DNA from 4 places in the Enterococcus sp. AZ163 genome. Region 3 is predicted to be linked to each of the others. Evidence: riboswitches for the same ligand, from Rfam matches in the RefSeq annotation. Region 3 holds a riboswitch; each other region holds the start of a gene.
The links. Region 3 has a riboswitch for magnesium ahead of IGI46_RS14445 (phosphatase PAP2/LCP family protein). Riboswitches for the same ligand answer to the same signal wherever they lie in the genome.
Positions count from the first base shown of each region.

Region 1: another riboswitch for magnesium. It lies ahead of mgtA (magnesium-translocating P-type ATPase); the one in region 3 lies ahead of IGI46_RS14445 (phosphatase PAP2/LCP family protein).
Region 2: another riboswitch for magnesium. It lies ahead of IGI46_RS07600 (FtsW/RodA/SpoVE family cell cycle protein); the one in region 3 lies ahead of IGI46_RS14445 (phosphatase PAP2/LCP family protein).
Region 4: another riboswitch for magnesium. It lies ahead of IGI46_RS09655 (GNAT family N-acetyltransferase); the one in region 3 lies ahead of IGI46_RS14445 (phosphatase PAP2/LCP family protein).

Region 1 is NZ_JBIPAO010000001.1:2,595,430-2,597,635, reverse strand. Features, by position in the region: gene mgtA (magnesium-translocating P-type ATPase) at 1-1,017, opposite strand, end outside; M-box (ykoK) riboswitch at 1,175-1,345, opposite strand; gene IGI46_RS12345 (nitroreductase family protein) at 1,490-2,206, opposite strand, start outside; gene IGI46_RS12340 (PLP-dependent aminotransferase family protein) at 2,202-2,206, opposite strand, start outside.
Region 2 is NZ_JBIPAO010000001.1:1,597,325-1,599,530, reverse strand. Features, by position in the region: gene IGI46_RS07600 (FtsW/RodA/SpoVE family cell cycle protein) at 1-955, opposite strand, end outside; M-box (ykoK) riboswitch at 1,065-1,233, opposite strand; gene IGI46_RS07595 (DUF916 and DUF3324 domain-containing protein) at 1,701-2,206, opposite strand, start outside.
Region 3 is NZ_JBIPAO010000001.1:3,009,467-3,011,672, reverse strand. Features, by position in the region: M-box (ykoK) riboswitch at 956-1,122, shown strand; gene IGI46_RS14445 (phosphatase PAP2/LCP family protein) at 1,216-2,206, shown strand, end outside.
Region 4 is NZ_JBIPAO010000001.1:2,040,501-2,042,706, forward strand. Features, by position in the region: gene IGI46_RS09650 (ECF transporter S component) at 1-462, shown strand, start outside; M-box (ykoK) riboswitch at 764-934, shown strand; gene IGI46_RS09655 (GNAT family N-acetyltransferase) at 1,044-1,511, shown strand; gene mgtA (magnesium-translocating P-type ATPase) at 1,719-2,206, shown strand, end outside.

The DNA.
Region 1 (2,206 bases), 410 kb from region 3:
ACACAAGACATCCATACTACCCAAATTTTGAATAGATGGTAATTCTTTCACAATCACTTTATGCTTCGACAAGGTCAAGGCACCTTTTGCTAAATTAGAGCTGACAATCATTGGTAACATTTCTGGCGTTAAGCCCACTGCTACAGCGATAGCGAAGAAAAATGCATTGCTCCAATCACCTTTTGTGATGCCATTAATTAAGAACACTAATGGGAAAAGTACCATAATCAAGCGCAACAATACTTTACTGACACGGGCTAAACCGACATCAAAGGTTGTCTTGCCGCGTTTGGTTGTGGCATTTTTCGCAATGTCGCCAAAGAAAGTCTGTTGCCCAGTCTTTAAGATAATTGCCCGACCTTGTCCACTTAATACGTCCGTTCCCATAAAAACTAAGTTTGACATATCCAATGCATTGTTCTCATCATCTGAAGCAACGGAAGCAGACTTTTCAACTGGCATTGATTCTCCAGTCAAAGAAGACTGATTCACAAATAAATCCTTCGTCCAAATTAATACTGCATCTGCTGGAATCATATCTCCAGTTGCTAAAGTTAAAATGTCTCCCGGCACCACTTCATCCATTGGAATTTCTTTTGTTTGGCCTTCACGCGTAATTGCGGCCGTATTCTCGATCATTTCTCGTAATTCAATACTAGCTTTTTGTGAACGATATTCTTGAATAAAGGTAATCAGCACGCTGGCTAAAATCATTATTCCCATAACCACAGCTGCTTCATAATCAGAAGTCAAAAAAGAGACAACCATTAATAAGGCCAATACATAAACAAACAAATCATTAAATGCTTGAAGAAACAAAATGATTGCAGGGGTTGGCTTTTGAGCCGATACTTCGTTGGGACCATATTCTTCCAGTCTCGCTTTAGCATCTTCTTCTGATAATCCGTTTAAAGATGTTCGCAGATTCAGGAACAAATCACGATCCGGTAATAATGCGAGTTTTTTCAACGCTTGATCTTTACTTATTTTTCGTGTGATGAGGCTCTTTTTGTTCATCATCATATTTCCTCCTACCAGCAGAGAAAATCAGTGTCTTCCCTACATTTTTAACTATTTTCGGTCGACTCTCATCTGGATAGTCCATGACTCATCACCGTCCTTTCTTTATTGGCAAAGCAAAAAGCGCGCGCTCGATAATGAGCGCGCGCAAAAATAATCACGGTCATCGTCGAGCTTTAGCACTATAGGGCGTAGACAGTTTTATCTGTCAGCTGCGTTATGAATCACCTTCACGATGATTCCTGTTCCACCAACTAAGAGTCTCTCGATTCTTTCGCGGCAGCAGCTTGTGTCCATATAGGAGCCTCACCTAACAATTTATACAATTTCCACTTTTACTATAGTAAAGATAGCACTGAGTGTCAACAAAAAGAGCAACTTATGTGAGAATTTGAAAAGAAGTTGAACAGTATGTTCTCTGGGTCTCCCTATTTAAAAAGAGAAGAGATAGTAACAATTCTTCAAGCTTTTATTCTTTTAACAAACGTTGTTCTTTCACAAATTCATCGATGGTAACATTTGGCTTATTACTAAAATAATCCGCAAACTTTTTACTCCACAATTTAGTTTCTCGGGCTTCAGCAAAAACTTCCATGGTTTGATCGTACGCTTCAATTTCTCCGTAATCATACTCTTGATAACCATCATAATGAACAACTGTTTTTTCCGGTAAGCGTGGCTTAATACGCATTTCCATAGTAGGCTTACCAATACTTAACCCAGCCACTGGCAGTACGTAGTCGGGAAGGTTCAGTAATTCACTGATTTTTTTTATATCTTTACGAATGCTGCCCACTACCACGCTACCTAGTCCTAATGCTTCAGTTGCAACAACAGCATTTTGCAAAGCTAGTGCAGTATCAGTGACAGCCGTGATCAGTGGATCGATTCCTTCAGCAATTGAGTAGTCCACTTGATAATGCTCTGCTACTTTCTGTGTGCGTTTTAAATCTGCAACAAACAATAAGAAAACCGAACTTTTCAGCATATGAGGATTACCTGGATTAAGCTCAACAAATTTTTGGCGAAGTTTTTGGTTCTTGACTACAATGATGCTGTACATTTGACCATTCATCCAGCTGGGTGCTTGACGGCTTGCATCCAATATTTGTTGTAAATCCTCATCTGGCAATTGATAGTTCTCATCAAAATCCCGATAGGTACGATGATTATTTAATACTTCAAT
Region 2 (2,206 bases), 1.4 Mb from region 3:
TGACGATTAATGCAGCCTGATGATTTTGGCAATGGGTGCTCAGCCAAAACAGCCGCAGACAAATGACAAACAAAAGCAGAAGCAAAAACAAGGCCATAATCATCCCTAATTCTTCGACGATAATTGAGAAAATAAAGTCGGTTTCTGCTTCCGGCAAATAACCATTTTTGGTGATGCTATTGCCGATTCCCCGACCAAAGAATCCGCCATTATACATGGCATAATAGGAATTGCTCATTTGATACCCTGTTCCATTGACATCAGCAAAGGGATTTCCCGCAATCGCGATTCGTTCATACACATGTTGAAACAGGTGTGGCAGTAAATCATGACTCCCCAGCAGCAGCACAATTCCAGCAGCTACCAACACGCCAACTACCGCTGCAAAGCCTAGAATCAGTCCAACATCGACTGGAATCGCCGCTGCCCAGAAAAGAACTCCTGCCACAAGTAACAGAATCAAGGCTCCAGTTACTTTAGGCTGAATAAAAACCAGCGTTGCCAAAAACAGAGTAACTAAAATGGGCGCCCGCAATTCTTTTTTTGATTGCAATGGATTACGAAAGTAATAGCTTAAGTAAAAAATTAGAGCAATATTAGCCAATTCCGAAGGCTGAAATTGAATCCCGAAAATCGAAATCCAGCGCTGAGCCCCATTCACCGTTACTCCAAAAAGATGTACCTTCACCAGCAGCAAAAGCAAGGCCGAACAACCTAAAAGAATTTGGGCTACTCCTAATTTCAGAAAGTGCTGCAGTTTAACAGAATAGGTTAGAGCTAACGCGCCCCAGCTAAGAATTACGAAGACTAGCTGGCGATAAAATAAACTTCGAGGATTCGCACCGGCGATCATGAGTCGATAAGAACTTGCGCTGAAAACCTCTAAAAGACCGATGATAGACAGGACGGCATAAGGTCCAATAATCCACCAATCGATCTTTTTTACATTTTGCATTGCTTCACCTCCCTTCGACAAAGTTAGGTGAAAGCGAGCGGTTATTTCTACTAGTTTTAAAATTCATACAAAAAGGTCAGAAACCTTTTCGAACAAGAATTCTGACCTAGTGTCATCTCATCGTCCGAGTTTTAGCACTATACAACGTAAAGATTCTCATCTTAGCTATTTTGGAAAAAGCCTTAATCCGACAATTCCTGTTTTACCCATTGGCATCTTTCGATGTTTCTGAGCAATAGCTTATGTTTGTATAGGAGCCTCACCTAACAAGTTATATTGTTTTATTTTCACGATCCAATCTTACTCTTTCCAACAAGAGGCTTGCAACCAAAATTCTAGTTTTTTCACTTAATTTACTTTTTCTTAATAACATCCAATTAGATACAAAAGAACAAATACTGAATAAAACCTTCCAGATACTAGCTTTTTACTTACGGAGACTCCTCGGATTGTTTCTTTCAGCTAATTCCTATATACACCAAAAAATTTTCTAAAAATGACCTTTTTTCCAAAAATCAGTTGCAATTACGGTCATCTAAAAGTACCATTCTTGCTGCGATGAAAAATAGTTTTCTTTTCCAAGCTATTTCCCTTAAACATAAAAAACAAGAGCATATAATTAAAAGAACAACAATTATTTTAACATTCAATTAGTATCACCAAAAAATTGTTGTTAAACAAAAGAACTGACGGCTCTTATCATTCTCATGAATTTACCTTCAGTCCTTTGATTTATAATGAACAGTTATTGATTGCTTTTTTGTTTTTGTTTGGTATAGATGAAATAACCCAAGAAGCTTAAGACTACCGCCGCCAGAATTCCGATAATAATATACAGCCAATAATTCGTGCCTTCTTCAACCTGGAAAACTTGGTTGTTCACTGCACTAGCTTCCTTTTTCGTAATCTCAAATGGTTCGTTAAACTTCCAATTGTGGCCAGCGTCATCTTCTACACTTAGCTCCAAGCGATACTTTCCAGCAACCAAAGGCTTCGTATCTCCTGCTTCTCCATTGAATAAATGTAAATCAAAGCGAGATGATGGCGCTATACCGCCATCTTCAATTGTACGAGTGATCACTGGTTTAGTGCCATCTTCAGCATAAACATCGGCCGTCAATGATGCCTTCTTAATATTGATCGGTGTAGGATTTTCCATGGAAACAATTAGACCAGCATTATTTGTCAATTCCTTCGCCTTAATCCCTTTGTATTGTAAATCAGGTTCCACTGGCTGATCATTTTCAGAAA
Region 3 (2,206 bases):
CCCACTGTATTAGCAGTCTACTTGTCATGAACTGCAGATATTCAGGATAAATGCGCACTGTCTCTCACGCTTACATCCAACCTTTTAGAGAAGTGCTATTGATTAAAAAACACGAAAAGTATGCTGGATAGTATCCTAAACAAAAATAAAACTCATTATTCCGACCGGTATAAAAATAATGTCTATAACAAGAGCTTACGGGTCTATCACTAGAGCATTTCATGTTTCTGGAGGCGTTTGTTCACTATGAAACTTTGAGGAGGATATTGTCCTATGCAAAATATTAATAAGCTGCCTTCATGAATTTAGAAACATTCTATGCTTAACGACATCAAGGTAAGACAAGTAAAGACTTCAATAGAAAAAAACTTTATTCATAATCTTTAAAAAATCTCCTAAAGTTATTTATCCAGACGAAAATCCGTTCGACAAGCTACGCACTGGTAAGATGACCCGCGAAGTAGCTCCTTGAGTAACTGCATGATCATATTATTCAAAATATCAATAATTTGGGTGATGGTTGTTCCTCGATAGCCTGATTCAGCATAAATCCTAAGTAAACTGGTGTTTTTAGGTAACACATTTATCAGATGCAAAACTTCCAATAGTGGTGTCATACCAATTTGCAGGATATATCTTAATATAAAGGAGATTCATGAAAGAAACTGTTATAAAATACCCTTTTCTGACAGTTTCATTTGATAAGTAGAGATTTCTACTAAAATGGATGTCAGAACATGAAATGGATTTGCCTGTATGATGCAATTCCTTTAGGTGATATAGGATTACCTGAGGTTTTCTCTTCTAAAAGAAGGTGATGCACAGATGCTGATTTTTCAATATAATACTTATTTGCTTTCTTGTAACACAATTGAAATAATTTAAAAAAATACTAAACTTACTCAAAATGATTGAGAGTAACCCGCAATCAATTCTATACTTCTGGGGTTAGATAAAATAACCTTGTTAGGTGAGGCTCCTATCCAAACATAGGCTATTGCGCAGAAATGTCGAAAGACACCAATGTGTAAAACAGGAATGGTCGAATTAAGGCTCTTCTAAAAATAGCTAAGAGAAATCTTTACGTTGGATAGTGCTAAAGCTCAGACGATGAGAACCGATTGGTTTGCTGCGTTTTTTTAGAAAGCAGCAAGCACTTATTTACGATCGATGCTGGCTTAGTCTACTCTTTCAAGGGAAAAGAAAGGGATTCTCATGCAAACATCGAATAAAAAATTTCCGCTTTATGGCATAACAACCATTTGTTTTGCCTTCCTCACACTGTTAGTGGCTGCCAGTCCAAATTGGTTTCAACAAATAGACGAAGCAATTTATCACATCAAATGGCAATTAAATGCCCCGATGTTAACGGCTGTCAGTCTGTTGGCAAAAACAGCGACAATTGGCCCTATGTTCCTGATCTTCTTATTATTTATGATTTATCTTCTGCATAAAAAAGAAAAAATCCTTGCCTTTTGGTCAGTTAGTAACCTGTTAGCTGTCGGTTTCTTAGGGAGCGTTTTTAAACATGTTGTCGGCCGAGCTCGACCAACTCTGGGCGCTTTAGCCGATCGTAGTTCCGCGAGTTTTCCTAGTGGGCATTCGCTGTTAGCGATGTGTCTTGTCTGTACAATTTTTATCACTTTAAACTATCTCAATGTTAGAAAAACTAAAGGCATCAAACTTTTTTTAATTGTCTATCTCGTACTGATTGTATTAGGACGGCTCATCTTACGTGTGCACTATCCTAGTGACATAATTGCTGGTATGCTCCTAAGCTATAGCTGGGTAAATTTTTCGTTCAGTATTGTACAACGTTATTTGCAAGCACCTGTAGAAGAAGCCTCAGCCCAACGAAGTCGGCGACATTCTCGTAAAAGAAAAAGTTTATTCCTAGTGTTCAGTTTGACCCTTTTATTTTTAGGAACTCTTTCTGTCTCGGCTTATGGTATCAGCATGTATCATAATTTGAAAAAAACGGCGAATACAATGTATAAACCACGAAAATCGTCAACTAAAAGTCCAGATTTAGCTAAAGGAGAACCCGTTAGTTTCTTAATTATGGGAATTGCAAATGATTCAAAAAGAAAAACGGATTACCGCTCCAATGCTTTAATGGTGGTTACTGTTAACAATCAATTAAAAAAAACAACCATTACCAGCATTCCACGAGACTATTATGTGGAAATGGCGGGCACTAATGGTG
Region 4 (2,206 bases), 970 kb from region 3:
GCTGCTGTAGTTTTAGGGACCAAGGATGGGATGTTTATTGGAATGGTTTGGGGAATCTTTACGGTCATCCGAGCATTTACCTCTCCAACCAATCCTTTAGATACATTGGTGTTTACTAATCCAATTGTTTCGGTATTGCCGCGAATTTTAGTGGGATTAGTAGCTGGTCTGCTATTCACTTGGTTGTACAAAAGGTATCACAAGCTAACAATGGCTACGGTAATTGCTGCTGTCTTTGGCTCATTAACTAATACAGTTTTAGTCTTATCGCTTATGGGATTATTATACACTACTGGTGTAGCTGATGCCTATGGGGTAAATCCATCAGGTTTATTCAAAGTCCTTGGAACTTTGATTTTCACCAATGGAATAACTGAAATGATTGGTGCAGGAATTATTACACCTTTAATTGTTCGTGCTCTGTTTTCTGCTACTCACTTAAGTCCAAATAATCGAAATTAGAGTATTCTAATCGTTATTTTATGTTAGTGAGATATGATCAGCAGAGAGTAACGATTCTTCATGATTAGAAGATCGCGCTTAAAAAAGCAGGGGGATCAACTGAAGTTGTAGTAGTTTTTAAAGGTTTTCTGTCGATTTCTTTTAGTTTTTTAAGGCTACTTTACAGATGGTTTTTTCTAAAAAAATGAAAAAGTGAAAGACAATAAAAAACAATAGTTATTTTTAACTTGTCTGTTTTTTTATTTTTTTAGTGTTGACAAAGGAATTAATCAGGTGGTATTCTTACCTCGGAAATACGAATAACTTGATTTGTTAGGTGAGGCTCCTATACAAACACAGGCTACTGCCCAAAAATGTCGAGAGACGCCAATGGGTAGAACAGGAATTGTCGATTACAAGGCTCTTCTTAAGGTAGCTAAAAGCTCTGCTTTTTACGTTGTATAGTGCCAAAACTCAACGACTAGATCGCAATGAGCTTCTTTTTGATGTGCTTATTTCAGGCCTTTCGCTGAGTTTTTGGCGAAAGGTCTTTTTGCGCATCAAGGAATAATTTATTGAGGAGGAACAATCATGGTAAAACAGTGTTCACATTAACGCGTTGGAACAGTTCAGATTATTGGAAAGGAATTAAGCTAAGAAATAATTTGTTGATGGAAAGTGCGGGCAAGCCCCCTATCACTTTTGCTCCAACAGAAGAGAGAAATGATTGGCATTTAGTTGTACGTGTAGACCATGAAGTTATGGCAACCTTGCTTCTTCATCCTATAAATGGTCAAATTGCGCAGATCAAACAGGTAGCTGTGTCTCAATACTGCCAAGGAATGGGCTTAGGAAAAAAACTAATTGCCTATGCGGAAAATGTTGCACAAAATTTAGGCTTTGAATTAGTCTTTCTGACAGGACGTAAACAAGCTTGGTATTTTTATGAAAAGCTAGCCTATGAAAGCTTTGCAGAAACCTACGTTGATCATGAAGTAGAGTTAAAGATATTTAAGAAGAACCTAGTAGTGACCCAAACAAAGGAGATGAAAACACATGGACGACAGTAGTTCGGAACAACAGAGGTTTTGGAAAGAAAAACGCCCGCTGAAGGCAAAAGACTATTGTCTATTTGTTTTCAGATAGCTCGTTTGTTGACCTTCTTTTCAAAATCTCTTCGGAGGTGAAACATGATGGAACTCATCCTGGAAATTGTGGGCTATTTCTTAGCCGGACTAGCAATTTGGTATGTGATGATCGGAAAGAAGGTACGTATAATGGAAAAGAACATTAAAAATATGTCGTTTGTGAACTATGAACAAATGGCGAAAAGTACAGCTGAAACAATTATGGAATTATTTAAAACGCCCAGGAGAGGTCTGACAGAAGGACAGGCTGACCTTTTAAGAGAAGAATACGGAAACAATAAGATTACCTACGGAAAAAAAACTCCCCTTATATTCGAAGTGTTTAAAGCGTATATTACACCATTTACACTCGTTTTAATTGCTTTAGGAATTGTATCATTTATAACCGAATATGTATTAGCTGCGCCTGGAGAGAAAGACTTATTTGGTGTCAGTGTTATTGCTATCATGGTAATTATTAGCGGCAGTATGACGTTGATCCAATCAGTAAGATCCAATCAAGCAGCTGAAAAATTAAAATCATTAGTCACCGTTACTGCGACTGTGAAAAGAAATAATCACTTTGTTGAAATTCCAATGGAAGACATTGTTTGTGGAGATGTGGTGAAGCTTTCTGC